One region of the Pseudoxanthomonas sp. SGNA-20 genome, then DNA from elsewhere that is predicted to be linked to it. Evidence: predicted binding sites of a transcription regulator. Region 1 holds the regulator's gene; each other region holds the start of a gene.
The links. Region 1 encodes FliA, which starts transcription of late flagellar genes. Its sites were predicted from a motif close to TAAAGTTTNNCNNNCNNNGGCCGATAA; they were not measured.
Positions count from the first base shown of each region.

Region 1 (9,733 bases):
CGCCTCTGGCACGCGCCTTGTATCGCGAGGGTGAGCTCGACAAGGAGATCCCCGTGAGACTGTACGCCGCCGTGGCCCAGGTCCTGTCCTACGTGTACCAGCTGCGCGCCTGGCGCCCCGGTACCGGGCGCGCGCCGCAGCTGGGCACGGTCGAGGTCAGGGAATTCCCGGAGGATGACGGCAAGTGAGCGCGACCGCTTCCCAGCCGCTGTCCCGCCGCCTGCTGGAAATGGCCCGCAATGGCATCGGCGCGCCACTGTTGGTGCTGGCCCTGCTCGCCATGGTGGTGGTGCCGCTGCCGCCGCTGCTGCTGGATGCCCTCTTCAGCTTCAACATCGCCATCTCGCTGGTGGTGCTGCTGGCCGTGGTCTACGTGCAGCGGCCGCTGGACTTCACCATCTTCCCGGTCATCCTGCTGACCACCACCATGCTGCGGCTGGCGCTGAACGTGGCGTCCACCCGCGTGATCCTGCTGCACGGCCAGGCCGGCGGCGACGCCGCCGGCAAGGTGATCGCCGCCTTCGGCGAGTTCGTGGTCGGCGGCAACTACGCGGTCGGCATCGTGGTGTTCGCGATCCTGACCATCATCAACTTCGTGGTCATCACCAAGGGCTCCGGGCGCATCTCCGAGGTGACCGCGCGCTTCATCCTCGACGCCATGCCCGGCAAGCAGATGGCGATCGACGCCGACCTCAATGCCGGCCTGATCACCCGCGAGGAGGCCAAGGCCCGCCGCGACGAGGTCCGCGAGGAGGCCGACTTCTACGGCGCGATGGACGGCGCCAGCAAGTTCATCCGCGGCGACGCCGTCGCCGGCATCCTGATCCTGTTCATCAACCTGCTGGGCGGCTTCGCCGTGGGCATGTTCCAGCACGGCATGGCCGCCGCCGACGCCGCCTCGACCTACACCCTGCTGTCGATCGGCGACGGCCTGGTGGCGCAGCTGCCGGCGCTGCTGGTGTCCTCGGCCGTGGCCATGCTGGTGACCCGCGCCTCGCGCGCCCAGGACATGGGCCAGGCGGTGGTCGGCCAGGCCTTCGGCCAGTACCGCGCCCTGGGCGTGGCCTCGGCCATCCTGGTGACGGTGGGCCTGGTGCCGGGCATGCCCAACGTCGCTTTTCTGACGCTGGGCGCGGTGCTCGGCTTTGCTGCCTGGAAGCTGTGGCAGCGCAAGCAGCAGGAGGAATCCGCGGCGGCGCGGGCCGAGGCCGCCGGGCCGGCGGCCGCCCCGGGCCAGGCGGCCGGCGAGCTGGACTGGGACGAGCTGCGCCCGGTCGATCCGCTGGGCCTGGAGGTCGGCTACCGCCTGATCCCGCTGGTGGACAAGACCCAGGGCGGCGAGCTGATGGCGCGGATCAAGGGCGTGCGCCGCAAGCTCACCCACGAGATCGGCTTCCTGATCCCGCCGGTGCACATCCGCGACAACCTGGAGCTGCAGGCCAACCAGTACCGCCTGCTGGTACACGGCGTGCCGGTAGCCACCGCCGAGATCCAGCCGGACCGCGAACTGGCCCTGGACCCGGGCGGCGCGCTTGGCCCGATCGACGGCATCAAGGGCAAGGACCCGGCGTTCGGCCTGGACGCGGTGTGGATCCACCCGCACCAGCGCGCCCAGGCCGAGGCCCTGGGCTACACCGTGGTCGACCCGGCCACCGTGGTCGCCACCCACCTGTCCCACCTGGTGCGCGAGCACGCCCCGGAGCTGCTGGGGCACGAGGAGGTGCAGCAGCTGCTGGCCACCCTCGCCCGCAGCGCGCCGAAGCTGGCCGAGGACCTGGTGCCCAAGACCCTGCCGCTGTCGGTGGTGGCACGGGTGCTGCAGAACCTGCTGGTGGAGCGGATCCCGGTGCGCCAGCTGCGCAAGATCGCCGAGGCCCTGCTCGAGCACGGCGCCTACAGCCAGGACCCGGCCGTGCTCACCGCCGCGGTCCGCAACAGCCTGGGCCGCTTCATCGTCCAGGAGATCGCCGGCGCCTCGCCGGAGCTGCCGGTGTTCACCCTGGCCGCGCCTCTGGAACGGGTCTTGCAGGAGTCCGCGCAGGGCAACGGCGCCGCGGCGCTGGAGCCCGGGTTGGCCGAACGCCTGCAGCAAAGCCTGGCCGAGTGCGCCGGGCGGCAGGAGGCGAAGGGCGAACCGGCGGTGGTCCTGGTACCGGCCACCGTGCGCGCCTCGCTGGCGCGGCTGGTACGCCACAGCGTGCCGTCGCTGTCGGTGCTGGCCTACACCGAGGTACCGGAGGACAAGCGGCTGAAGCTGGTCGGAACAATCAACTGAAAGCCGTGATTGGGGATTCGTGGTTCGTGATTGGAAAAAGCGGATCGCGGCGGACTGGGAAGGAAGTGGGATGAACAAGGCAACAAGAACACGGATACGGACAGGCCGCGGAGGCCCGGCATCTGCTTCTTCCAATCACCAATCACCAATCACCAATCACGGCCCCTAACCATGAAAATCAAGCGTTTCGTTGCCGCCGACATGCGTACCGCGCTGCGGATGGTCCGCGCCGAGCACGGACCGGATGCCGTGATCCTCTCCAACCGCCGCACCGAGGAAGGGGTGGAGATCGTCGCGGCCAGCAACTACGACGAGGACGCGGTGCAGCGGGCCCTGATCGAGGCCCAGCGCGCCAGTGAACCGGTGCCCGCGCCCGCGGCCCCGACGCCGGCCGCCGCCCCTGCCCCTGCCCCGCACGACTTCGCCGCCGCCATGGCCGCGGCCCTGGCCACCCCGACCGCGCGCGCGGTCTCGGTGCTGCCGCCGGAGGTGGTCATGGCGCATCCTGCCGCCCCGGCCGGTCCCGCCCCCGCGGCGCCTGCGCCCGCCCCGGAACCGGCGCCCCCGGCCGCCAGTCCGGCCCCGACCCTGGCCGCGGTGCCGGCCCCGGTGGCGCCGGCCGACGACGAGCAGCTGCGCGCCATGCGCGAGGAACTGGCGCAGATGCGCGCCATGATCGAGCGCGAGATGCACCGCCTGACCGACGAGCGCCTGCGCGGCTCGCCGGTGCGGCTGGCGGCGATGGAACTGATGGAGGACTACGGCTTCGACGCCGGGATCACCCGCGACATCGTCCTGGAACTGCCGGCCGACACCCCGATGCACCGCGGCCGCGGCCTGATGCTGGGCCTGATCTCGCGGCGCCTGCCGGTGTGCCCGGTGGACCCGCTGGAGGCCGGCGGCGTGATCGCCCTGGTCGGCCCCACCGGCGCCGGCAAGACCACCACCATCGCCAAGCTGGCCGCCCGCTTCGTGGCCGAGCACGGCCCGCGCGACATCGCCCTGGTCACCACCGACACCTCCCGCATCGGCGGTCGCGAGCAGCTGTACGGCTACGGCCGCCAGCTGGGCATCGCGGTGCACGAGGCCGACAGCGACGCGGCCCTGATCCAGCTGCTGCAGCGCCTGCAGGACTACCGCCTGGTGCTGGTGGACACCGCCGGCCTCGGCCAGCGCGACCGCGCCCTGGCCAACCAGCTCAACTGGCTGCGCGCCGCACGCAACGTCAGCACCCTGCTGGTGCTGCCGGCCAACTCCCACTTCGCCGACCTGGACGAGGTCGTGCGCCGCTTCGGCCCGGCCCGCCCGCAGGGCGTGGTCCTGACCAAGGTCGACGAGACCGGGCGCCTGGGCAGCGCGTTGTCGGTGGTCGTGGACCACCAGCTGCCGCTGACCTGGGTGACCGACGGCCAGCGGGTCCCGGAGGACCTGCACCGGGCCAATGCCGCCAGCCTGGTGCTTCGCCTTGAAGATCTGCGCCGGGCTGCCGATAAGCCGAACATCCCGGAGGCCGACCATGCCGTCGCCTGAGTCCCGCCCCGCAACCCCGAGCCCCTTCCGCCCGACGATGAACCACGCACCGCTCGCCCCCGTCCGCAGCATCGCCATCACCGGCGGCAAGGGTGGCGTGGGCAAGACCAACCTGTCGGTCAACCTGGCCGCCTCGCTGGCGGCGCTGGGCAAGCGCACCCTGCTGCTGGACGCCGACCTGGGCCTGGCCAACGTCGACGTGCTGCTGGGCCTGTCCCCGCAGCACACCCTGGCCGACCTGGTCGCCGGCCGCTGCGAGCTGGAGGACGTGATCCTGGAAGGCCCCAACGGCATGCTGGTGGTGCCGGCCGCCTCCGGGCGCCGGCACATGGCCGAACTGCAGCCAGCCCAGCACGTGGGACTTGTCAATGTTTTCAATGACCTGCAGCGTGATCTTGACATTCTGGTTGTAGACACTGCCGCCGGCATCACCGACAGCGTGCTGACCTTCTGCCAGGCCGCCCAGGACGCGGTGGTGGTGGTCTGCGACGAGCCGGCCTCGATCACCGACGCCTACGCCCTGATCAAGGTCCTGTCCCGCGAGCGCGGCGTGGACCGGGTCCAGGTGGTGGCCAACATGGTGCGCAGCCCGGCCGAGGGCCGCGGCCTGTACGACAAGCTGTCGCGGGTATGCGAGCGCTTCCTCGGCGACGTCTCTCTGAACTTCCTCGGCGCGGTGCCCCAGTGCGACTGGCTGCGCATGGCGGTGCAGCGCCAGCAGGCCGTCGCCACCGCCTACCCGGCCAGCCCCTCGGCCCGCGCCATCGCCGAGATCGCCCGCCGCGCGGCGCGCTGGCAGGCGCCGACCGCCCCGCGCGGCAACATCGAGTTCTTCGTCGACCGGATGATCCGGCAAGGCGCGGTCGCATGAATGCCGTGGCCGAATACCGCGCCGTGCGCGGCAGCAACGACGACGCCATCACCCGGCATGCCGACCTGGTGCGGCGCATCGCCCACCACCTGGCGGCGCGCCTGCCGGCCAGCGTCGAGGTCGACGACCTGATCCAGGCCGGCATGATCGGCCTGATTGAGGCCAGCCGCAGCTACGACCCCGACCAGGGCGCCTCGTTCGAGACCTACGCCTCGATCCGCATCCGCGGCGCGATGATCGACGAGATCCGGCGCGGCGACTGGGTGCCGCGCTCGGTGCACCGCCGCGCCCGCGACGCCGCCGCCGCGGTGCGCGAGATCGAGCAGGCCACCGGCCGCGCCGCCGCGCCGCAGGAAGTGGCGGCCAAGCTGGACATGCCACTGCCGGAGTACCTGCGCCTGCTGGAGGACGCCTCTCGCGGCCAGGTGCTGAGCCTGGACTCGCACGTGGAGGACCACGGCGACGTGCAGGTCAACAGCAACAGCCCCACCCCGCAGCAGCTGCTGGAGCGCAGCGATTTCGGCCGCGAGCTGGCGGCGGCCATCTCCAACCTGCCCGAGCGCGAACAGCTGGTGCTGTCGCTGTACTACGAGCAGGAGCTGAACCTGAAGGAGATCGGCGCGGTGCTCGGGGTCAGCGAGTCCCGGGTGTGCCAGATCCACGGCCAGGCCGTGCTGCGCCTGCGCGGCCGCCTGTCCCAGTACGAATCACGTGATGCCGGTCTGGACGACGACTGAGCACGCAACGCCAAACGGAGCACGAAGTGAACAAGAACATGCGGATCCTGATCGTGGACGACTTCTCGACGATGCGACGCATCGTCAAGAACCTGCTCAACGATCTGGGCTACAGCAACACCGCCGAGGCCGACGACGGCCACACCGCGCTGGCGGCCCTGCGCGCGCAGCCGTTCGACTTCGTCATCACCGACTGGAACATGCCGGGCATGACCGGCATCGAGCTGCTGCGCAGCATCCGCGCCGACCCCAAGCTCAAGACCCTGCCGGTGCTGATGGTCACCGCCGAGGCCAAGCGCGAGCAGATCCTGGAGGCCGCGCAGAACGGCGTGAACGGCTACATCATCAAGCCGTTCACCGCGCAGACCCTCGAGGAGAAGCTCAACAAGATCTTCGAACGGCTGGCGGCGACGGCATGAGCACCACCGCATCCCCCGAGCGTGCGGCGCTGGTCCAGCGCCTGCACGACGCCCTGGAAGCCCTGGACCGCGGCGACGAAAGCGCACTGCGCGCCGAGATCGACGCCCTGGCCGCCGCCCGCACCCGTCCGCTCGTGCAGGGCCTCGGCCGGCTGGCGCGCGAACTGAGCCAGGCCCTGGGCGAACTGCCGGAGGTCCCCGGCGCCGACGACCATGGCGTGGAGGGGGTCGAACTGGACGACGCCTGCGCGCGCCTGGACCACGTCATCGGCATGACCGAGCAGGCCACCCACCGCACCCTGGACCTGGCCGACGAATGCCGCGCCCTGGTCGAGGGCCTGCGCGCCGAAGGCGTGACCGACGGCCAGGACCAGGTGCTGGACCGCATCCGCCGCAACCTCACCGAGATCGCCCTGACCCAGAGCTACCAGGACCTGACCGGGCAGATCATCCGCCGCGTCGCCGGGATCGTGCGCCGCGTCCACGAAGGCTTCGGCGAACTGGGCCTGCCGCCGCGCGCCGAGCCGCGCGAGCCCGCGCTGGCGGGCCCCGCGGTGGCCGGGCTGGACACCCATGCGGTCAGCCAGAACGACGCCGACGCCCTGCTGTCGGAACTGGGGCTGTAAGCCATGAGCGGTGTGACGCCCGAAATCGCCGCGGACTTCATCGTCGAGGCCCAGGAGATCCTGGACCGGCTCGGCGAGCAGCTGGTGGAGCTGGAGCGCGCGCCCCAGGACAGCGAGCAGCTCAATGCGGTGTTCCGCGGCTTCCACACCCTCAAGGGCGGTGCCGGCTTCCTCGGCATCCAGCCGATGGTCGAGCTGTGCCACGCCGCCGAGGAAACCCTGGGCGCCGCCCGCTCCGGCACCGCCGAACTGGACCCGCTGCACTTCGACGCCGCCCAGCGCTCGCTGGACTGGTTGCAGGCCATGCTCGACGCGGTCGCCGCCGGCACCGAGCCGGAGCACGCGCCGCCGGAGCTGATCGCGCAGTTCGCCCTGGTCGCGCCGCCCGCGCCGCAGCCGCAGGCCGCGCCGCAGCCCGTGGCGGCGCCCGCGCCGGCCGGCGGCGACGACCTGATCAGCGACTACGAGTTCGAGGCCCTGCTCGACCAGCTGCACGGCAAGGCCGCGCCCGGCGCCAAGCCCGCAGCCGCGCCCGCGCCGGCCACCGCGGCTGCGGACACCATCACCGACGACGAATTCGAGGCGCTGCTGGACCAGTTGCACGGCAAGGCGCCGCCCGGGGCCAAGCCGCTGCCGGCCGCCGCGCCGGCCCCGGCACCGGCGGCCGCTGCGCCGCCGCCCGCTCCCAACCCCGTGCCGAAGCCGGCCGCCCCGCGCCCGGCCAGCCCGCCCCCGCGCGCCGCCGCCGCGGGCGAGGCCGAGCACACCGTGCGCGTGGACACCCGCCGCCTGGACGCGATCGTCAACCTGATCGGCGAGCTGGTGCTGGCGCGCAACCGGCTCAAGACCCTGCGCGCGCGCCTGCGCGACGACGAACTCGACCGCGCCGTGGCCAGCCTCGACGTGGCCACCGCGCGCCTGCAGTCGGCGGTCATGCGCACGCGCATGCAGCCGGTGGGCAAGGTGTTCTCGCGCTTCCCGAAGGTGGCGCGCGACGTCGCCCGCTCGCTGGCCAAGGAAGTCGAACTGGAGATGGTTGGCGCCGACACCGAGCTGGACCGCAACCTGGTCGAGGCCCTGGCCGATCCGCTGGTGCACCTGGTGCGCAACGGCATCGACCACGGCGTGGAGGCGCCGGAAGTGCGCGAGGCCTCCGGCAAGCCGCGCGTGGGCCGGCTGCGCCTGGCCGCGCAGCAGGAAGGCGACTACGTCACCATCGAGGTCCAGGACGACGGCGCCGGCATCGATCCGGAGCGCCTGCGCGCCAAGGCGCGCGAGAAGGGGCTGATCGACCCGGAGGCCGCGGCACGCCTGGGCGCGGACGAATGCCTGCAGCTGGTGTTCCTGCCCGGCTTCTCCACCAAGACCCAGGTCACCGACATCTCCGGCCGCGGCGTGGGCATGGACGTGGTGCAGTCGCGCATCCGCGAGCTGGGCGGGCAGATCCAGATCCAGTCCGAGCTCGGCCGCGGCACCCGCTTCCTGATCCGCGTCCCGCTGACCCTGGCGATCCTGCCCACCCTGCTGGTGCAGGCCGGCGAGGCGGTGTACGCCCTGCCGCTGGCGCGGGTGCAGGAGGTGCTGCACGCCAAGCCCTCCGCGCTGGGCTGGTTCGACGGCCGTCCGGTGATGGACCGCCAGAGCCATACCCTGCCGCTGGTGGACCTCCGCCGCTGGCTGGGGCTGGAGCCGCTGTCCGGCAACGGCGCCCTGACCGTGGTCGTGCTGCAGATGGGCGACGCCCGCTTCGGCCTGATCGTCGACCAGGTGCGCGGCCGCGAGGAAGTGGTGATCAAGCCGCTGCCCAAGGCCCTGCGCGGCCTGCCCGGCTATGCCGGCGCGACCCTGATCGGCGACGGCCGCCTGGCGCTGATCCTGGACGTCGACGGCCTGCGCGCCAGCAGTCCGTGAGCGCGCGGCGCACGCCGTGCGCGTGCGCCGTTCCGCGCAGCCGCGCGCCGGCGGCGATGCCGGCGGGCGTTCCCGCTCAAGTCCCAGTCCACGTGCGCCGATAACCCGACATATGGACATCCTCAGCCTCATCGGTCTGCTCCTTGCCCTGGTCGCGCTGATCGGCGGCGCCATCCTCAAGGGCGCCGGCCTCGGTTCGCTGTGGTCGGCCGCCGCGTTCGTGATCGTGATCCTCGGCACCTTCGCCGCGATCTTCGTGCACACCCCGCCGCCGGTGTTCAAGCGCGCCCTGGGCATCGTCGGCTGGGTGCTGCGCCCGCCGGCCGCCGACCGCGCCGCGCTGATGGCGCAGATCCTGGAATGGAGCAACATCGCCCGCCGCCAGGGCCTGCTGGGCCTGGAGCAGCAGGTCGGCGAGCAGGAGGACCCGTTCCTGAAGAAGGGCCTGCAGATGCTGGTCGACGGCGTGGAGCCGGAGCAGATCCGGCACATGCTGGAGATCGACCTGGAGAGCCAGGAGAACCAGGAGCTGGCCGCTGCCAAGGTGTTCGAGGGCATGGGCATCTACGCCCCGACCCTGGGCATCGTCGGCGCCGTGTTCGGGCTGATCGCGGTGATGAAGAACCTGGCCGATCCGTCCAAGCTCGGCCACGGCATCGCCGCCGCGTTCACCGCGACCATCTACGGCATCGCCTCGGCCAACCTGTTCTTCCTGCCGATCGCCTCCAAGCTCAAGGCGGTCATCGGCCGCCGCACCGGCGAGCGGGAGATGATCATCGAGGGCCTGATCGCGATCGCGCAGGGCGAGAACCCGCGCAACATCGAATCCAGGCTCGCCGGCTTCCTGCACTGACCCGGAGCCGTCGATGGCGCGCAGGAAGAAGCACGAGGAGCACGGCAACCACGAGGCCTGGGCGATCCCCTACGCCGACCTGATGACGTTGCTGCTGGCGTTCTTCGTGGTGATGTACGCGATCTCCACCCTCAACGAGGGCAAGTACCGGGTGCTGGCCGACGCCCTGACCGCCGCCTTCGGCGGCGCGCCGCGCACCATCAACCCGGTGCAGGTCGGCAACTTCCAGCTGCAGGGCTCGGACTACGACCGGCCCTCGCCGATCAAGTCCGGCGCCCGCCACGGCCCGTCTGCGCCCTCGCCCGCGCCCAACCCCACCCTGCTTCCGGCGCTGGCCTCGCACATGCGCACCGGCGTGCCGCTGGACGTGTCCGACCGCGCCGCCGTGCAGCGCGCCCAGCGCCAGCTCGGCAACATCGCCACGCGCCTGGAGGAGGCGCTGGCGCCGCTGGTCGACGCGCGCCTGATCACCATCCGCCGCGCCGAGCTGTGGCTGGAGGTGGAGATCAAC
Region 1 covers NZ_RRYK01000006.1:158,511-168,243, forward strand. The annotation lists gene flhB (flagellar biosynthesis protein FlhB) at 1-188, shown strand, start outside; gene flhA (flagellar biosynthesis protein FlhA) at 230-2,275, shown strand; gene flhF (flagellar biosynthesis protein FlhF) at 2,447-3,805, shown strand; gene EIM48_RS11855 (P-loop NTPase) at 3,843-4,676, shown strand; gene EIM48_RS11860 (RNA polymerase sigma factor FliA) at 4,673-5,413, shown strand; gene cheY (chemotaxis response regulator CheY) at 5,440-5,832, shown strand; gene EIM48_RS11870 (protein phosphatase CheZ) at 5,829-6,458, shown strand; gene EIM48_RS11875 (chemotaxis protein CheA) at 6,462-8,369, shown strand; gene EIM48_RS11880 (flagellar motor protein) at 8,482-9,222, shown strand; partial or broken gene motD (flagellar motor protein MotD) at 9,236-9,733, shown strand, end outside.

Region 2 (9,733 bases), on a different contig from region 1:
GCGGTCTGCGGGCCGATGTCCAGGATCATGTCCTCGGCGCCGACCTGGTCGACCGGCTTGACCGTGGCCGGGGCGTCGGCGGCGAACGCCTGGGCCACCACCACGTCCACCGGCAGCGGGATCTGCGCGCCGCGCGCCTGGGCATCGGCGGCGATCTTCTTCGCCGTCTCCAGCAGGTCGGCCTCGTACAGCGACTTGCCGACGTTGTAGCCGGCCGCGGCGATGAAGGTGTTGGCGATGCCGCCGCCGACGATCAGCTGGTCGACCTTGCCGACCAGGTTGGTCAGCAGCTCCAGCTTGGTCGAGACCTTGCTGCCGGCGACGATGGCCAGCAGCGGGCGCGCCGGGTTGTCCAGCGCCTTGGCCAGTGCATCCAGCTCGGCCATCAGCAGCGGCCCGCCGGCGGCCACCGGGGCGAAGCGGATCACGCCGTGGGTCGAGGCCTGGGCGCGGTGCGCGGTGCCGAAGGCGTCCATCACGAACACGTCGCACAGCGCCGCGTACTTCCTCGCCAGCGCCTCGTCGTCCTTGCCCTCGCCGACGTTCATGCGGCAGTTCTCCAGCAGCACGACCTGGCCAGGCTTGACCTCGACGCCGTCGACCCAGTCCTTCACCAGCGGTACGTCCACGCCCAGCAGCTCGGACAGGCGCGCAGCCACCGGCGCCAGCGAATCAGCCTCGCTCCACTGGCCTTCCTTGGGCCGCCCCAGGTGCGAGGTGACCATCACCGCGGCGCCCTTCTCCAGTGCCAGCTTGAGCGTCGGCACCGAGGCGGTGATGCGCTGCTCGGAGGTGATGCGACCGTTGTCGATCGGCACGTTGAGATCCTGGCGGATCAGCACGCGCTTGCCGGTCAGGTCGAGGTCGGTCATCCGGATGATCGTCATGCTCACGTCTCTGTGTGGGGGATCAAGGTGGGTCGCGCCGGCGCGGCGCGCGGGTGCGGGCATTTTCCGGGACGGGACGTGGCGGCGGCAAACCCGGCGCTCAGGGCGCCCGCGGCGGCTGCCGCAGCAGGCTCATTCCCAGCAGCGCCACCAGCACCGCGCCACCGACCAGCAGCGCCCACAGCAGCCAGCTCTTCCAGTCGTGCTCGACCAGCGGCTCCAGGGCGCGCTCGCCGGCCAGCTCCTGGGCCTCGCCGGCCAGGTAGGCCGGGGCCGGCTCCCAGTCGGGGCCACGCTGGGCGCGCAGCGCGTCCAGCAGCGGCTTGATTGGCGCCTCGCCGCGCTGGCGGCGGGCACTGCCGGCGGCCAGGGTGTAGGGCGGCTGGCCCTGGGCCAGGAACACCAGTACCTCGGACCGGTAACCCAGGCGCAGCACCGGCATGCCCTCGCCCACCGGGGTCGTCGGGACCAGCCGCCAGTACCGGTCGCGCACCGCCGCGGCCAGCGCGCGCGGTTCCGAGCGCGCCCCGGCGCGGTCGTCGCCCACCTGGTAGGCAACCCAGGGGCCGGCGCGCCAGGTCCAGGAAGCGTCGGGGTCCTCGCGGCTGTACAGGGTCCACTGCACCGCGGCGTTGTCCGGCAGGCGCACGTCGGCGCGCTCCACCGGGAAGCGTCCGGGCAGGCGGAACTCGAAACCCTCCCGCCCGGCCACGCTGCGACGCTCGCCGCGCAGCTCCTGCCAATCCCACTGCAGCTGCGCCTCCGCCGGCGCCAGCTCGGCCGCGACCCCGGTAAGCTCCGGCCCGGGGCCGGCGCGCAGCGGCAGCAGGCGCAGGTAGCGGGCCTGGCCATCCAGGGCGATGCGGCCCTGGCGCAGGCGTTCGCCGCCGCGCTCCAGGTCCAGCAGGGTGGTGCTGCCGTTGAGCGTGCGCCAGTTGCGCAGGTCGTCGCTGCCCTCGACCTTGTAGCCGGCCTGCAGCGGCTGCGATGGCGTCTTCCACTCCAGCAGCAGCGCGCGCACCGGCTCGCGCACGCGGCTGGCATCGACCAGCCAGCTGCCGGCGCCGCCGGCGGGCGTACGCGCCGGGAACCCCGCCTGCACCCGGCGGATGTTGCCCTCGTCGTCGCGCTCGGCGATCAGGTGGATGTCGTTGCCGGCGCCGTCCTGCGCCGGCAACGGGAACCAGGGCAGCCCCGTGGTACGCGGCGCCTGCGCCAACGGCTGCGCCGGCGACAGCACCGCCGCGGCCACCGCCTGGCCCTGGGCGTTGAATACCTCCACGTCGCGCAGGCCGCGCTCGTGCGCCCCCAGGTACACCGCCTCGTCGAGCAGTACCCGGTAGGCCCCGGCGTTGTCCTGGCCCAGGGCCAGCGGCCACTGCCGCGCATAGTCCTGCGCCGGGGCGCTGGCCTGTGCGCCTCCGGCCAGCACGGAAACCAGCGCCAGTGCGTACCAGGATCGTTTGCTCATGCGTCCGTCTCCACGTTGTCCCCGGCGCGCGGCGGCGCCGGGGCGAGGTAGCCGACGATCATGCACAGCACGCCGTAGGCGATGAAAGACACGATGCCGGCCAGGTTGCCCAGGTGGGTGCGGTCGACCAGCACCAGCTTGGCCAGGACCACACCCATCAGCACCGCGCCGGCCAGCCACAGGCCGCGCTGGCCGCGGCGCGAACCGAGCACCCAGCCGAGCACGCCCAGCACGCTCCAGGCCACGGTCAGGCTGGTCTGGGCCAGGGCGCTGGACAGCAGGCCCGGGGTCCAGCCGATGCCACCCCAGTAATGCACGCAGCGCAGGGTGGAGGCGCTCAGCAGCAGGAAGCCGCCGCCGGCCAGCAGCGCCGGCCGCCAGCGCGGCAGCAGCGCCCCGGCATGCCTGCTGCCCAGCCAGGCCGCACCCAGGCCCAGGGTCGCCAGCTGCACCAGCTCGCCCGGGTTGAGCAGTGGCAGCCAGGGCAGCGGCGCCGGGGACAGCGGGCGCTTGAGCATCGCCAGCCAGATCGCGGCGGCGACCGCGAAACCGGACCACGACACCGGCGTGCGCATCGGTGCGGCGACCGCGGCATCGCGCGGCAGCGCCAGCCAGTCCCAGCGCCACTGCGCGAGCGCGATCAGCACCAGCCACGGCAGGGCCGCCAGCGCGACCTCCCAGCCCTGGCCGAGGCTGGCCTCGAGCGCGACCCAGCGCCCCTCCAGCGATGCCAGCAGGGCCCACAGCAGCCACCAGGCCAACTGCGCGGTGCCAGCACTGCGGCCGGCATCCAGGCGCAGGCAGGCCAGCCCACGCAGGCCCAGCAGGCCGAACACCAGCCACGCCAGCGCACCGAAGCTCCCGCCCAGCGGATGCTGGTGCCGCTCCGACTGCCAGAACAGCACCGGCGCGGCCAGCACGACCGCCGCCAGCAGGGTCTGGGCCAGCAATGCGGCCGGGCGGCGGCGATGGACTTCCGCCGCCAGCCAGCCGGTCGCGCCGGCCAGCACCAGGGCCAGGTCGGCGCGCAAGGCCGGAGCGGCGAAGCGCGAGATCTCGTGCGCGCAGTCGCCGGCCCACCACGCCGTGCCCCACAGGAAGAACAGTGCCGCCGGCACGGTCCGGCCATGGGCACGTGCCGCCCAGGCGCTGGCCCAGCCGCCCAGCGCCAGCAGGAACATGCCCATCGCCGTCGGATTGGACACGGCACGCAGGTCCCCGTGCGCATTGTCCAAGCCGAGCAGCAACGCCAACGCCGCCAACAGCTGCAGCGCCACGCCGCTGGCCTGCGGCAGCCAGCGCTGCCGGCGCAGGCCCAGCCACACCAGCCCGGCGCCCTCCAGCGCGAACACGCTGGCGGTGGCGCGCGCGCTCAGGCACAGCGGCACCGCCAGGGTGGCGAAGCCCACTGCCAGCACCGCCCAGGACTGCGCCAGCAGCTCGTAGCCGGAGCGCCGCAACAGCGCCCGCGCCAGCATCGCGTACAGCACGGCCAGGCCCAGCGCGCAGAACGCCAGCGGCATGCGCTGGTCTTCCAGCAGCGCCGCCTGCAGCGAGAACGCCACCAGCGGGGTGCCGAACACCAGGCAACCGTCGACCAGGTCGCGCCGTCCCGCCGGCCGGCGCCGCGCGAACAGCAGCGGCACCACCAGGTAGAACGCGAAGAACAGGGCGAGGAACGGCTGGGTGCTGGCGTACTTCTCCGGCGCGTAGGCGCTGGCGCCCCACAGGCTGCCGATGCCGAAGGTGGACGCGAAGCCAAGCAGGTTGAGCAGGCGCCAGGACCTGAACCAGGCGATCGCCACCACCGCGGCGTTGGCCAGCGCGTAGTAGGAAAACAGGGCGACGTGGTTGCCGCCGCCGGTGGACAACCACACCGGCGCCAGGAAGCCGGCCAGCAGGGCGAACGCGGCCAGCGCCTGCGCGTTCTGCAGCACCGCCAGCAGGGCCGCGCCCGCGACCAGGATCACGCTCAGGGCGAACGCCGGGCCGGCGTCGACCAGGCCGTAGAGCCTGGACGACGCGAACACCACCAGCAGCAGAGTGCCGATCGCCCCGCCCTGCACGCTCAGGGCAAAGACCCGGTTGCCCTCGCGCCGGCGCCAGGCAAAGCCCAGTGCGAGCAGCGCCGCCGCGGCCACGGCGGACAGGCGCAGCGCCACCGGCAACTGCAACAGGCCCTGGTCGGAAGCGTACTTCAGCAGCGCCGCCACGCCGGCCAGCGCCACCAGCACACCGATCTTCACCGGCACGTTGCCCACGGTGAACCAGCGCTTGACCACGCGCAGCAGCACGTTCTCCGCGGGGACGCGCGGCGCGCCCGCGTCGCCGCCGGCATGCGCCGCTGCCGTTCCGGCCGGTGGCAGCGGTGGCGGTGCCGCGGACGGGCGTAAGCCGGCCGCGGTGGACGGCACGGCCGCCGCCACGGAACCCGCCGCGGCCGCCGGTGCATGCGCGGCTTCCGCGGGTGGTGGCGAGGCCGCCATGCCCGTCGGCGCCGGCGGGCGCAGGGCGGCAAGCGCACGCTCCAGTTCCGCCACCCGCCGGCGCAGGCCGAGCACTGCAAGGCCCAGCACGCCCAGCAGCACCGGCACCGCCAGTACCGCCAACACCACCAGCACGATGATCGCTTCCAAGCTATCCCCCGTCATGGATGGGCCGCCCCTCCCCGGCAGGCGCTGCGGGCATGCTACCGGAGCGTCCTGGCTTGCCGGCGGCCCGGCTCAAGTCCGGTCGCGGCGGGCCGATGAAGCCCGGTCATCTTTCATATGAAACCGTCCCCCATCCCCGCATGAACACGCCAGCCACGCCTGCCCAGGCCAGCGTCGACGACCACATCCGTTCCGTGGCTGGCCTGTCCGGCCGCATGCTGGGCGAGCTGCGGCAATCGCTGCGGCGGATCGAGGAAATCAACCGCACCACCCTGGTGATCTCGATGAACGCGCGCGTGGAATCGGCGCGCATGGGCGCGGCCGGGCGCGGCTTCGCGGTGATCGCGCAGGAGATGGATGCGCTCTCGCGCCGGGTGGCCGAGACCGCCGGCGAGATCGACCGCCGCGCCGAGGCCACCCGCGCCGACATGCAGGCTACCCTGGCGCGGCTGGAGGACGAGGTGCGGCATACGCGCCTGGCCGGGCTGGCCCTGGTCAACATCGATCTGATCGACCGCAACCTCTACGAGCGCAGCTGCGACGTGCGCTGGTGGGCGACCGACGCGGCGGTGGTCGCGGCCGCGCGCCCGGGCGCCACCGCGGAGGAACTGGCGCACGCCTCGCGGCGCATGGGCCAGATCCTGGATTCGTACACGGTGTACTTCGACCTGGTGCTGGTCGGCCTGGACGGGTGCGTGCTGGCCAACGGCCGCCCCGGCCAGTACCGCTCCGCCGGCATGGACGTGCGCGACGCGCCCTGGTTCGAAAGCGCCAGGCGCTGCGCCAGCGGCGAGGAATTCGGCTTCCAGGAGGTGCATGCCAGTGCGCTGGCCGGCGGCGAGCGGGTGCTGGTCTACGCCTGCGGCGTGCGCGAGGGCGGACGCGTCGACGGCCGCCTGCTGGGCGTGCTCGGCATCGTGTTCCGCTGGGACGCGCTGGCGCAGACGGTGGTGCAGCGCACTCCGCTGTCGCAGCAGGAATGGACGCGCAGCCGGGCATGCATCGTCGACGGCCAGGGCCGGGTGCTGGCCGACTCGGCCGGGCGCATCCTGCAGGAGGTGATCGACTTCCCCGGGCGCGACGAACTGCTGCGCCAGCCGCTCGCGGCACGGGTGGTGGAGTTCCAGGGCCGCCCGCACTGCGTCGCGCACGCGGCCTCGCCGGGCTACGAGACCTACCGCAGCGGCTGGCACTCGCTGATCCTGCAGGCACTCTAGGCAGCCGCCGCCGGCGCAAAAAACAAGCCCCGGCAGGGCCGGGGCTCGTCCTTTGCAGCGCTTGCGGTGCGGCTTACTTGCCGGCCACCACGCGGGCCATCTCCAGGCACTTGTTGGAGTAGCCCCACTCGTTGTCGTACCAGGCCACCAGCTTGACGAAGGTCGGGTCGAGCTGGATGCCGGCGTCGGCGTCGAAGATCGAGGTGCGGGTGTCGCCGCGGAAGTCGGTGGCCACCACCTTGTCCTCGGTGTAGCCGAGGATGCCCTTCAGCGCGCCCTCGCTCTGCGCCTTGATCTCGGCCTTGATCTCCTCGTAGGTCGCCGGCTTCTCCAGCTCGGCGGTCAGGTCGACCACCGACACGTCCGAGGTCGGCACGCGGAAGCTCATGCCGGTGAGCTTCTTGTTGAGCGAGGGGATCACCTTGCCCACCGCCTTGGCCGCGCCGGTGGAGGACGGGATGATGTTCTCGAGGATGCCGCGGCCGCCGCGCCAGTCCTTGTTGGACGGGCCGTCGACCGTCTTCTGGGTGGCGGTGGCGGCGTGCACGGTGGTCATCAGGCCGCGCTTGATGCCCCACTTGTCGTGGATCACCTTGGCCAGGGGCGCCAGGCAGTTGGTGGTGCAGCTGGCGTTGGAGATGATCGCCTCGCCGGCGTAGGTGTCGTGGTTGACGCCGTAGACGAACATCGGCGTGTCGTCCTTGGACGGGGCCGACATGATCACCTTCTTCGCGCCGGCGGCCAGGTGCTTGCCCGCGCTGTCCTTGTCCAGGAACAGGCCGGTGGACTCGATCACCACCTCGGCGCCCACCTCGTCCCACTTCAGGTTGGCCGGGTCGCGCTCCTGGGTCAGGCGGATCTTCCTGCCGTTGACGACCAGGGTGTTGCCCTCGACCTGCACCTCGCCCTTGAAGCGGCCGTGCACGGAGTCGTACTTCAGCATGTAGGCCAGGTAGTCGGGCTCCAGCAGGTCGTTGATCGCCACGATCTCGATGTCGTCGCCGAAGTTCTGCACGGCAGAACGCAGAACGTTGCGGCCGATGCGGCCGAAGCCATTGATGCCTACCTTGATCGCCATTCTGATGACTCCTGACGCCGCGCCGGGGCGCGGCCCGTGGTGGATGAAGGGGGTAATGCAGCGGATGGCCATTCTAGCGCACCGGCACCGGCGCCACCTGCGCCCGGCTTGACTGGAATCAAGGCGCGCCCCGGGGACCGGGCGGAGACTTCCCGCCACACCCAACACGCAGAGTGTTACCGATGAAACACAAGCTTCTCCCGCTGCTTGCCGCTTCCCTTGCCGCCGTCGCCGCCGCCCCGGCCTTCGCCCAGTCCGCCGGCGACTGGACCCTGGGCGTGGGCCTGCACCAGGTCGACCCGAAGTCCGACAACGGCAAGCTGGCCGACGGTACCCTACCGCTGGCCATCGACAGCGACGCCAAGCCCAGCGTGACCTTCGAGTACTTCGTCAAGGACAACCTCGGCGTCGAGGTCCTGGGTGCGCTGCCGTTCAAGCACGAGATCGCGGTCAAGGGCGTGGGCAAGGTCGGCCAGACCAAGCACCTGCCGCCGACCATCACCCTGCAGTACCACTTCAACAGCGCCGGCAAGGTCTCGCCGCTGCTGGGCGTGGGCATCAACTACACCACCTTCTTCAGCGAGGACACCACCGGCGCCCTGGCCGGCACCAAGCTGAAGCTGGACGATTCCTTCGGCCTGGCCGCGCACGCCGGCCTGGACTTCAAGGTCAGCGAGAAGGCCTCGGTGCGCGTCGACGTGCGCTGGGCCGACATCGACACCGACGTCAAGGTCGACGGCGCCAAGCTCGGCACCGCCAACATCGACCCGCTGGTGTACGGCGCGTCCTACGTCATGAAGTTCTGAGCGACAACGCTTCCCTTGGCGGGGAAAGGCGGTGGTGCGGGACAGTCGGTTAAAGTTGGCCGATGACGTCCCGCACCGCTTCCACCCGTCCGATCCGCGCCCGGCGCCACTCGGCGTGGCTGCCGGGCTTCCTGTTGCTGCTGTCCGTGGCCCTGCCGGCGCAGGCCTGGGGACCGCTCGGCCACCGCCTGGTGGCGCGCCTGGCCGAGGAACAGCTCTCGCCGGCCGCGCGCGCCGAAGCCCAGCGCCTGCTGCGCGGCGAGCCCGAACCCGGCCTGGCCGGAATCGCCAACTGGGCCGACAACCTGCGCGGGTCCGATCCGGTGCTGGGCCGGCGCACCGCCGCCTGGCACTACGTCAACATCGGCGAGGCCGACTGCCATTACGAGCGCCAGGCCCATTGCCCCGACGGCAACTGCGTGAACGAGGCGCTCGAGGCGCAGGCGCGCATCCTCGCCGACCGTAGCCGCAGCGACGCGGAGCGCCTGCAGGCGCTGAAGTTCGTCGTGCACCTGGCCGGCGACGCGCACCAGCCGCTGCACGCCGGCTACCGCCACGACCGCGGCGGCAACAACTACCAGGTCAACTACCGCGGCAAGGGCAGCAACCTGCACTCGCTGTGGGACAGCGGCCTGCTCGCCACCCGGCGGCTGGACGAGGAGGCCTGGCTGCAGCGCCTGCGCACCCTGCCCGCGCCGGCGGTCGAACCGGTCGGCCGCCCGCCGCGCCCCGGCTTCCCGCTGCCCTGGGTCGAGCAGTCCTGCCGCACCGGCCTCGCCCCCGGGGTGTACCCGCAGGGCCACGTGGTCGACGATGCCTACGTGGACGCGCACCTGCCGACCCAGGAGGCGCAGCTGCGCCTGGGTGCGGCGCGCCTGGCCGAGGTGCTGGAAGCCACCCTGGGCGATCCCGGATAACCCGGCCGCCGCCCGGCCCGACCGCATCGCTTTCGCCGCAACCCCACCGGAGAAACGCCATGTCCAAGCCGAGCCTCCTGCTGCGCCTGTGTACCACCACCGCGCTGGCCGTCGCCGGCCTGGCGGCGGGCAGCGGCGCATCCGCAGCCGGCGGCGCGCCGCTGACGGTGTTCGCCGCGGCCAGCCTGCAGGAATCGCTGGACGAGGCGGCCGCCGCCTACCGCCAGGCCACCGGCGTGCCGGTGCGCGTGTCCTACGCGGCCAGCTCCACCCTGGCCCGGCAGATCGAGCAGGGCGCGCCGGCGCAGGTGTTCTTCTCCGCCGACGATGCCTGGATGGACTACCTCCAGCAGCGCGGGCGGATCGATCCCGGCAGCCGCCAGGAACTGCTGGGCAATACCCTGGTGCTGGTCGCCCCGCGCACCGCGGCGGCGCCGGCGGTGGACCTGGCCCGGCCCGGCGCCCTGGCGGCGGCCCTGGGCAAGGGCCGGCTGGCGGTCGCGCAGACCCAGACGGTGCCGGCCGGCAAGTACGCGCGCCAGGCGCTGCAGGCGCTGGGCCACTGGCCGGCGGTCCAGGGCCGGCTGGCCGAGGCGGAGAGCGTGCGCGTGGCGCTGATGCTGGTGGCCCGCGGCGAGACCCCGCTGGGCGTGGTCTACGCCTCCGACGCCCGCGCCGAGCCGCGGGTGCAGGTGGTGGCGACCTT
Region 2 covers NZ_RRYK01000001.1:330,851-340,583, forward strand. The annotation lists gene EIM48_RS01490 (phosphoglycerate kinase) at 1-887, opposite strand, end outside; gene EIM48_RS01495 (DUF3999 domain-containing protein) at 988-2,358, opposite strand; gene EIM48_RS01500 (DUF2339 domain-containing protein) at 2,355-4,994, opposite strand; gene EIM48_RS01505 (methyl-accepting chemotaxis protein) at 5,150-6,226, shown strand; gene gap (type I glyceraldehyde-3-phosphate dehydrogenase) at 6,300-7,304, opposite strand; gene EIM48_RS01515 (OmpW family outer membrane protein) at 7,487-8,110, shown strand; gene EIM48_RS01520 (S1/P1 nuclease) at 8,173-9,027, shown strand; gene modA (molybdate ABC transporter substrate-binding protein) at 9,087-9,733, shown strand, end outside.
Region 2: a site for FliA is predicted at 5,082-5,108, ahead of EIM48_RS01505 (methyl-accepting chemotaxis protein). Genes of this name have one in related genera too.

Region 3 (9,733 bases), on a different contig from region 1:
GCGCTCAACGCCCTGACCCGGCAGAACGCCCTGGCCCGGGTGTCCAAGACCCCCGGCCGCACCCAGCAGCTGGTCTATTTCGAGGTCGCGCCGGAGCGTTACCTGGTCGACCTGCCCGGCTACGGCTACGCCAAGGTGCCGATGGAGATGAAGGCGCACTGGGAGCGCTTCCTCGACGGCTGGTTCCGCAGCCGCCAGGCCCTGCGCGGGCTGGTGGTGGTGATGGACATCCGCCATCCGCTCAAGGACTACGACCGGCAGATGATCGACTACGCCATCGCCCGCGGCCTGCCCGCGCACGCGCTGCTGACCAAGGCCGACAAGCTCGGCCGTGGCCAGCAGGCGCAGGCGGTGGCCGCGGTTCGGCGCGAGCTGGCCGCGGCCGGTGCCGGCCAGGTCGGCGTGCAGGCGTTCTCCAGCGAGAGCAAGCAGGGCGTGGACGAAGCCCGCGCGGTGGTCGCCGGCTGGCTGGAACTGGCCTGAGCCGGGACTGCGCCGGCTAGACCGGCACGTCGAACAGCCCGCCGATCAGGTGCGCCGCGGCCATCGCCGCCGCGCCCCAGAACCCCACGCGCAAGGCGCCGCGCAGCAGCGGCGCGCCGCCCATGTGCGCGGCCCAGGCCCCGGACAGCAGCAGGCCCACCAGGGTGGTCGCGGTGACCACCAGGCCGGTGCTGGCCGGCGGCGCCAGGATCGTGGCCAGGATCGACAATGCCGCGCCGGCGCAGAACGCCGCCGCCGAGGCCCCGGCCGCCTGCACCGGGCGGGCGCGCAGGCTCTCGCTGATGCCCAGTTCGTCGCGTGCGTGCGCGGCCAGGGCGTCGTGCGCGGTCAGCTGCTCGGCGACCTGGCGCGCCAGCGCCGGTTCCAGCCCGCGCGCTTGGTAGATCCGCGCCAGCTCCTCCAGCTCGGCCTGCGGGTCCTCCTGCAGCTCGCGCCGCTCGATCGCCATGTCCGCCTGCTCGGTATCGGCCTGCGATTGCACGGACACGTACTCGCCGGCGGCCATCGACATCGCCCCGGCCACGGTCGCGGCGATGCCGGCGGTCAGGATCGCGCCTGGCGCCGCGCCGCTGGCGGCCACGCCCACCACCACGCCGGATACCGAGACGATGCCGTCGTTGGCCCCGAGCACCGCCGCGCGCAACCAGCCCACCCGGTCGGTACGGTGCAGTTCGGGCTGGCGGCTGTGGCGCTGCGGGGGCTGTGGCATAGCGGCAGCTTATGCCAGTCCAGCCCGGCCATGGAAAGCTGCACGCCCACCGGTACGACATCGGTGTGCGCCGCGGCACGCTATAGTTCGCACCCGTTCCGGCCAGCGCCGGGTCCCTACAGTTCCCCCGCGCGAGTGCCAGCCTTGTCGAGTCCCAGCCACGTCGCCGACACCCCGGTCACCGGCCGCCACCAGCTGGTGGAATACCTGGCCGGCGGCGAACGCCCGCGCGCGGACTGGCGCATCGGCACCGAGCACGAGAAGTTCGGCTTCCGCCTGGACGACCTGCGGCCGCCGGCGTTCGACGGCGAGCGCGGGATCGAGGCGCTGCTGGCCGGGCTGGCCCGGTTCGGCTGGCAGCCGGTGCGCGAGAGCGTGGACGGGCAGCCGGAGCGGGTGATCGCGCTGGTGCGCGACGGCGCCTCGGTGACCCTGGAGCCGGCCGGGCAGCTGGAGCTGTCCGGGGCACCGCTGGAGACCATCCACCAGACCTGCGTCGAGCTGGGCACCCACCTGGACGAGGTGCGCCAGGTCGCCGACGAGCTGCAGCTGGGCTTCCTCGGCATGGGCTTCCAGCCGAAGTGGCGGCGCGAGGACATGCCGTGGATGCCCAAGGGCCGCTACCGGATCATGCGCGCCTACATGCCGAAGGTCGGCGGCCTCGGCCTGGACATGATGACCCGCACCTGCACCGTGCAGGTCAACCTGGACTTCGCCTCCGAGGCGGACATGGTGAAGAAGTTCCGGGTGTCGCTGGCGCTGCAGCCGGTGGCCACCGCGCTGTTCGCCGATTCGCCGTTCAGCGAGGGCCGGCCCAACGGCTTCCTCAGCTACCGATCGCACATCTGGACCGACACCGACCCGGACCGCACCGGCATGCTCGACTTCGTGTTCGAGGACGGCTTCGGCTACGAGCGCTACGTCGACTACCTGCTCGACGTGCCGATGTACTTCAGCTACCGCGACGGCACCTACGTCGACGCCAGCGGGCAGAGCTTCCGCGACTTCATGCAAGGCCGCCTGCCGGCGCTGCCGGGCAAGCTGCCGACCCTGCGCGACTGGTCCGACCACATGACCACCGCCTTCCCCGAGGTGCGGCTGAAGAAGTACCTGGAGATGCGCGGCGCCGACAGCGGCCCGTGGGCGCGGCTGTGCGCGCTGCCGGCGTTCTGGGTCGGCCTGCTGTACGACGACGCGGCGCTGGACGCGGCCTGGGACCTGGTCAAGGACTTCACCGGCGAGGAGCGCCACGCCCTGCGCGACGGCGTGCCCAGGCACGCGCTGAAGCTGCCGTTCCGCGGCGCCACCGTGCGCGAGCTGGCGCTGGCGGCGCTGGAGATCTCCGCCGCCGGCCTGCGCCGGCGCGCCGCGCGCAATGCCGACGGCATCGACGAATCGCGCTTCCTCGACACCCTGATGGAAATCGCCGAGTCCGGGCTGACCCCGGCCGAGCGCAAGCTCGAACTGTTCCACGGCCCGTGGCAGGGCGACATCGACCGGGTGTTCGCCGAATTCGCCTACTGAAGGCGGGGCGGGCCGTGGAGGCCCGCGCCGCGCTTACCTGCCTGCATCCAGCGCGGGCAGGGCCAGGCCGGGCTCGTGCCGGCCCGGAAGCACGCCGGCATACGGCTGGCCGAAGCGGCCGCCGGCCACGTCGAAACGGTGCCCGATCCGCCGCTGCGGATCGGCCGGGTCCTGGTAGTCGACCGTGCACAGCTGCAGGCTGCCGTCCTGGTCGAAGTAGGAGGCGATCTCCGGGAACGCGGTATCGGCCGGGAGCAGGGCGGCGGCTTCGCGCAGGCACAGGTCCGCGCCATCGAAGCGGCCGGCCTGGCCGCGCGCCGGCGCCGGGGCCGGCAGCGGCGTGGCCGGCACGGGGGCGCGGCTGGGCAGCGTGTTGCTGCCGGCGGCGAAGGCCAGCGCCGCGGCCGCGCCGCACAGGAACGGGAGGACGGATGGTGGGCGGGGGAATCGCTCACGGTTGCTCCATGCAGTGTGGCGGTCGGGGGAGCAACGACTATAGCGATCCGGCGAAGGTTGCTCAGGCAACCTGGCGGAACACTTTCTTGCGCATTGGCGAACGCCCGCGCGCGGGCGCGGCGGTCAAGGCGCCCACAGCTTGTGCAGGTCGCGGAAGCCCCATTCGCGGGGCGATTCGATCCCGGTGATGCGCTCGCTGCAGCCGGGCGCCGACAGGTCCACGTCGGCGAGCAGCAGGTGCGAGCGCAGCCGCGCCGAATAGAACACCCGCACCAGCGGCCGGGTGAGGTCGCCCGGCCGCTGGTCCAGCACCACCGCCAGGCGGTCGCTGGACAGCCGCACCAGGCTGCCGGCCGGATAGATGCCGAGGCTGGCGATGAAGGCCTTGAGCACGACCGGGTCGAAGTGGCCCTTCCACGAGGCCATCCGCCGCAGCGCCTCGGCCGGATCCCAGCCTTCCTTGTAGGGGCGGTTGGAGGTGATCGCGTCGTACACGTCGCACACCGCGCTCATCCGCGTCAGCAGCGGCAGCTGCGCGACCGCCAGGCCGGCCGGGTAGCCGGTGCCGTCCATGCGCTCGTGGTGGTGCAGCACCATGTGCAGGATCCGGTCGTCGTGCTCGCCGCCCTCGCGCAGCAGGCGCGCGCCATGCTCCGGGTGGGTGCGCATGACCTCCATCTCCTCCGGCTCCAGGCGCCCGGGCTTGTTGAGGATCTCCAGCGGCACGCAGGCCTTGCCCAGGTCGTGCAGCAGGCCGCCGACGGTGGCGGCCTGGCAGGCCTGTTCGTCCAGGCCCAGCTGGCGGGCAAGCGCGGACATCAGCGCGCCGACCGCCACCGAGTGCAGGTAGGTGTAGTCGTCGGCGGTCTTGAGCCGGGCGATGCCGATCAGCGCGGCGGGATGGCGGCCGACCGAGGCGGAGATCTCCTGCGCCAGCGGCAGCACCGAGGCGGCATCGACCATGCGCCCCATGCGCACTTCCTGGAACATCGCCTCCACCGCCTCGCGGCCCTCCTGGCAGATGCGGCGCGCCCGGGTCAGTTCGGCGTCGAGGTCGACCTTCGGCGCCACCCTCGCGCCGCGCGGGCCAGGATTTTCCTCCGCGCCGGCGGTCGTCCCGGCGGCGCCGGGAGGCGGCGTGGGTTCCGCGGCGGGTTCCGCGGCCGCTTCGGCCGGGTCTTCCTCCGGCAGGCTGCGCTCCGGGTCGATGTCCACCGTCTCGATCCCGCTGCCCTGCAGGCGCTCGATGTCGCGCGCGGTGGCGAGGAACGAGGTCCGCCAGAACGGATGCTTGAGCCAGGCGCCGTTGACCCGCTGCACGTACATGCCCGGGCGGAGCTGGTGGACGGGGATGGTGCGCTGCATCGTGGACCGGCGGCTCTGGGGGGACAGGGTGCCGGGGGCCATATCGGCCGGACGTGGCCTGGCTTGAGCACCGCGGCGGCTCGCCGGCCGGCGGCCTGGCTGATACTATCCCCCAGTATCAGAGGAGGCCGGCCATGCCCCACAGTCCCGAGGAAAAGCGGCGCGTGCTGGCCCGCGTGCGCCGCATCCGCGGCCAGGCCGAGGCGCTGGAGCGCGCGCTGGAGGCCGGCGCCGACTGCGCCCCGGTGCTGCAGCAGATCGCCGCCATCCGCGGCGCGGTCAACGGGCTGATGTCCGAGGTGATGGAGGCCCATATCCGCGAGACCTTCGGCCACGCCGCCGGCTCGGACGAGCAGCGCCAGGCGCGGGTCGCGGAGATGACCGCGCTGGTGCGTTCCTACCTCAAGTGATTCCCCCTCCGCCGGAGCGCCGGCGGATCCGTTCGTCGCCGTCCCAAAGGAGTTTCCCCATGAAGTCCCGTGCCGCCGTCGCCTTCGCCGCAGGCCAGCCGCTGCAGATCGTCGAGATCGACGTCGCCCCGCCCAGGGCCGGCGAAGTGCTGGTGAAGATCACCCATACCGCGCTGTGCCATACCGACGCCTTCACCCTCTCCGGCGAGGACCCGGAAGGCGTGTTCCCGGCGGTGCTGGGCCACGAGGGCGCCGGCATCGTGGTCGAGGTGGGCGAGGGCGTGACCTCGGTCAAGCCGGGCGACCACGTCATCCCGCTGTACACCGCCGAGTGCGGGCAGTGCCTGTTCTGCAAGAGCGGCAAGACCAACCTGTGCGTGGCGGTGCGCGCCACCCAGGGCAAGGGCGTGATGCCCGACGGCACCACCCGCTTCTCCTACAACGGCCAGCCGATCTACCACTACATGGGTTGCTCGACCTTCTCCGAGTACACCGTGGTCGCCGAGGTCTCGCTGGCCAAGGTCAACCCGCAGGCCAACCCGGAACACACCTGCCTGCTGGGCTGCGGCGTGACCACCGGCATCGGCGCCGTGCACAACACCGCCAGGGTGCAGGAAGGCGATTCGGTGGCCGTGTTCGGCCTCGGCGCGATCGGCCTGGCGGTGATCCAGGGCGCCCGGCAGGCCAAGGCCGGCCGCATCATCGCCATCGACACCAACCCGGCCAAGTTCGAACTGGCGCGGCAGATGGGCGCCACCGAGTGCGTCAACCCGAAGGACCACGACAAGCCCATCCAGCAGGTGATCGTGGAGATGACCGGCTGGGGCGTGGACCACAGCTTCGAGTGCATCGGCAACGTCGAGGTGATGCGCGCGGCGCTGGAATGCGCGCACCGCGGCTGGGGCCAGAGCGTGATCATCGGCGTGGCCGGCGCGGGCAAGGAGATCAGCACCCGTCCGTTCCAGCTGGTGACCGGCCGCAAGTGGATGGGCACCGCCTTCGGTGGCGTGAAGGGCCGCAGCCAGCTGCCGGGCATGGTCGAGGACGCGATGGCCGGCAAGATCGAGCTGGCGCCCTTCATCACCCACACCCTGCCGCTGGAGCGGATCAACGAGGCCTTCGACCTGATGCACGAGGGCAAGTCGATCCGCACCGTCATCCACTACTGAGCGATGCAGCCGGCGGGCGCCAATGCCATGGCCACCGGCGCGAGGATCGCGCTGGTGGCCGGTGCCAGCGGCCTGGTCGGGCGCGCGCTGCTCGCGCGCCTGTGCGCCGATCCGCAGGTGGCCGCGGTGCACGCCCTGGTCCGCCGCCCGCTGCAACTGCGGCACCCGAAGCTCCAGCTGCACGTGGTCGACTTCGCGCGCCTGCCGCCGTTGCCGGCAGCCGGCGAGGCCTACCTGGCACTGGGCACCACCATTGCCGTGGCCGGCACGCGCGAGGCGTTCCGGGCGGTGGACTTCGACGCCAGCCTGGCGGTGGCGCGCGCGGCGCTGGAGGCCGGCGTGCGCCGCATCGGGCTGGTCAGCGCGATGGGCGCCAATCCCCGGTCGCCGGTGTTCTACAACCGCACCAAGGGCGAACTGGAGCAGGCGCTGGCCGCGTTGCCGCTGGATGCACTGGTGGTCGCGCGGCCGGCGCTGCTGCTGGGCGACCGCGCCCGCCTGGGCCAGCCGCATCGCCGCGGCGAGCACCTGGCCGCGCGCCTGGACCGCTGGTTGCGTCCGCTGCTGCCGGGGCAGCTGCGTGCCATCACCGCCGAAGACGTCGCTGCCGCGCTGGCCGCTGAAGTGCCGCGCGCAAGCGGCCACACCATCCTCGGATCGGCGCGCATGCAGGGCGCATCCGCCGCGCCGCACCGGAACGCATAAGGAGAGGTAACCATGGAACGCATCGAACACCGCGCCTGCTTCGGAGGCTGGCAGGACGTCTACCGCCACGCGTCGTCCGTGCTCGGCTGCACGATGAGCTTCGCCATCTACCTGCCGCCGCAGGCGGCCGAACGCCGGGTGCCGGTGCTGTACTGGCTGTCCGGCCTGACCTGCACCGAGCAGAACTTCATCACCAAGGCCGGCGCGCAGCGCTACGCGGCCGAGCACGGGATCGCCATCGTCTGCCCGGACACCAGCCCGCGCGGCGAGGACGTGGCCGATGCCGAAGGCTACGACCTGGGCAAGGGCGCCGGCTTCTACCTCAACGCCACCCGCGAGCCCTGGGCGCGCCACTACCGCATGCACGACTACGTGGTGCACGAGCTGCCGGCGTTGGTCGAGGCGCAGTTCCCGGTGACCGGCGAACGCGCCATCAGCGGCCATTCGATGGGCGGCCACGGCGCCCTGGTCTGCGCGCTGCGCAATCCCGGACGCTACCGCAGCGTCTCGGCGTTCTCGCCGATCGTCGCGCCCAGCCAGGTGCCGTGGGGCGAGAAGGCGTTCGGCGCCTACCTGGGCGCGGACCACGCGGCCTGGAAGCAGTGGGACGCCTGCGAGCTGCTGGGCGGCGCCGCGGAGAAGCTGCCGCTGCTGGTGGACCAGGGCGCGGACGACGAGTTCCTCGAGCTCCAGCTGCGCCCGCAGCTGCTGCAGGCCGCGGCCGCGGCGGCAGGGCATCCGCTGACCTTGCGCATGCATCCGGGCTACGACCACAGCTACTACTTCATCGCCAGCTTCATCGGCGAGCACCTGGCGCACCATGCCGCGGCCCTGCGCGGCCAGGCCGGGGTGCCGCGCGGCTGAGCGCGCCGGCGCCGCAGCATGACCCCCGCGGCGGCCGTGTGGCATGGTTGCGCCACATGGACGCCGACCAGGGGGGAGACGCATGCGGGGCAGGAGTCATTACGGGTATGCACTGGCGGTGGCGCTGCTGGCCACGGCCGCCGGCGCGGCCGCGGCCGAGGGCGGCGCCGCGCCGCAGCGCACGGTGGCCGGCGCGCAGGAATTCCTGCGCCAGGTGCTGCCGGGCAACCGCTATCTGTCGACGATGATGAGCGAGGTCCTGGCCAAGGCCCGCCGCGACGGCCTGCGCGCCGAGTTCGAGCCGCTGCCGCCGATCGTCGACGCCGACCCGGTGGCGCACTGCCGCTCCTACCTGATCGGCGAGATCGCCAACACCTGGCTGACCGTGCGCGACCCGGCCACCGGCGAGGCGACCGAGGCCGGCTTCGCGGCGATGGCCGGCGACGACCACGTCGGCAGCCCGGATGGCCTGCACTTCGGCTCGATCCGCGCCCTGCGCCAGGACGGCTCGCGCGTGTACCTGCGCTTTGCCGGCGAGCAGCACGACGCGGTGCTTCACCTGGAAGGCAGCGAGATGGCTTCGCGGGTGCACGCGGCGCTGGACTTCCTGCGCCGCGAGTGCGATCCGGCCGCGGCCACGGGCTTCTGAGCGTCACTCCCGCAGCGCGAAGTCGGTGCGCGCGAAGCGCCCGGCTTCGATGCTGTCGCCGGCGTGCTCCAGCTCCAGCGGCGTGGCGAACATCGGCCCGGCCCAAACGCAGGTGTGGAACTCGCCGTTCTCGCCGCACGGATCCACTCCCGCCGGCAGTTCCTCGAGCAGGGCCGCATCGAAGGCGCGGCCGCGGAAGCGCGCGTCCAGTTGCTGCGTATCCACGCAGCACACCCGCGCGCGCAGGCCGGCGTCGAGCATGCGCCGCGCCAGCAACGCGGTGTCGAAGCGGAACAGCGGGGTGAGCAGCTCCCAGTCCAGGCTTTCCAGCTGCTGCCGGCGCCAGGCGCGGATGTCCTCCAGGAACAGATCGCCGAAGGCCATGGTGCGCAGCCCGGGCCAGCGCCGCGCGGCCGCGTCCAGCGCGCCGGCCATGGCCGCGCCGTAGGCCGCGTTCTCGCAGGCCGGCGGCAGTTCCACCTCCAGCAGCGGCAGGCCGGCGGCCGCGGCCTGCGCGCGCAGTACCTCCACCCGTACTCCCTGCATCGAAGCGCGGCCAGCGCTGACGGTCGACAGCAGGCCGACCACCTGGTGGGTGGCCGACTGCCGCAGCATGTGCAGGGTCCAGGCCGCGTCCTTGCCGCCGCTCCAGGCCAGCAGGACCGGGATGCGCGCTGCCATCGCCGTGGCCGGCTCAGCGCACGTCGCGCAGTTCCCAGCGCGAACCGGCCAGCAGGCGCAGGCGGTGGCGCAGGATCTCGCCGGGCAGGGAGGTGGTGGCGGTGAGGTAGACCGACATGTCCTCGCGCCGGCCTTCGACCGTGGCCTGCGGATCGGTCGCGCCCAGCGCCGGGTCCACCTCGTCCGGTTCCGGCTGCATCTGCCGCCAGCGCTCGAACAGCGCCGGCGAGCGCAGCGCATCCTGCAGCTGTTCGGCGAAGGCTTCGTAGCCGTTGGCGGTGAACGACAGCGACGGCTCGCTGCCGCGCGCGGCGACCGGCTCGGGCAGGCGGATCACGTAACGGACGGGCATCGGCGGCTCCTGCGGGCGGGAGCGGACAATCTAGCAGCGCCGGCGCGAAGCGGCCGTGGCCGCCGGCTCAGCCGAAGCTGGCGTCGGTGGAGGCGTAGGCCACCGCCACCGCGCCCTTGCCCACGTTCACCATGCCGGTCAGGCTCATCATGCTCTCGAACACCTCCACGCCGTGGTCCAGGCAGGTGTCGAGCAGGCGGGCGTAGCCGGGCAGGCCGTGCAGCTCGGCCAGGTCGCCGCCGTAACAGACGCTGACGGTCGGGGTGAGCAGGCCGCTGCGCACGCGCTGGCAGGCCATCTCGAACATCTTCTCGGTGGCCGCCTCGAAGCCCTTCACCCGGCCCA
Region 3 covers NZ_RRYK01000005.1:194,255-203,987, forward strand. The annotation lists gene yihA (ribosome biogenesis GTP-binding protein YihA/YsxC) at 1-483, shown strand, start outside; gene EIM48_RS10920 (VIT family protein) at 500-1,213, opposite strand; gene EIM48_RS10925 (glutamate--cysteine ligase) at 1,349-2,737, shown strand; gene EIM48_RS10930 (hypothetical protein) at 2,771-3,088, opposite strand; gene EIM48_RS10935 (HD-GYP domain-containing protein) at 3,317-4,558, opposite strand; gene frmR (formaldehyde-responsive transcriptional repressor FrmR) at 4,693-4,968, shown strand; gene EIM48_RS10945 (S-(hydroxymethyl)glutathione dehydrogenase/class III alcohol dehydrogenase) at 5,028-6,137, shown strand; gene EIM48_RS10950 (NAD(P)H-binding protein) at 6,141-6,842, shown strand; gene fghA (S-formylglutathione hydrolase) at 6,855-7,706, shown strand; gene EIM48_RS10960 (hypothetical protein) at 7,789-8,355, shown strand; gene EIM48_RS10965 (hypothetical protein) at 8,359-9,036, opposite strand; gene EIM48_RS10970 (hypothetical protein) at 9,050-9,388, opposite strand; gene EIM48_RS10975 (DegV family protein) at 9,456-9,733, opposite strand, start outside.
Region 3: a site for FliA is predicted at 4,599-4,625, ahead of EIM48_RS10935 (HD-GYP domain-containing protein). Genes of this name have one in related genera too.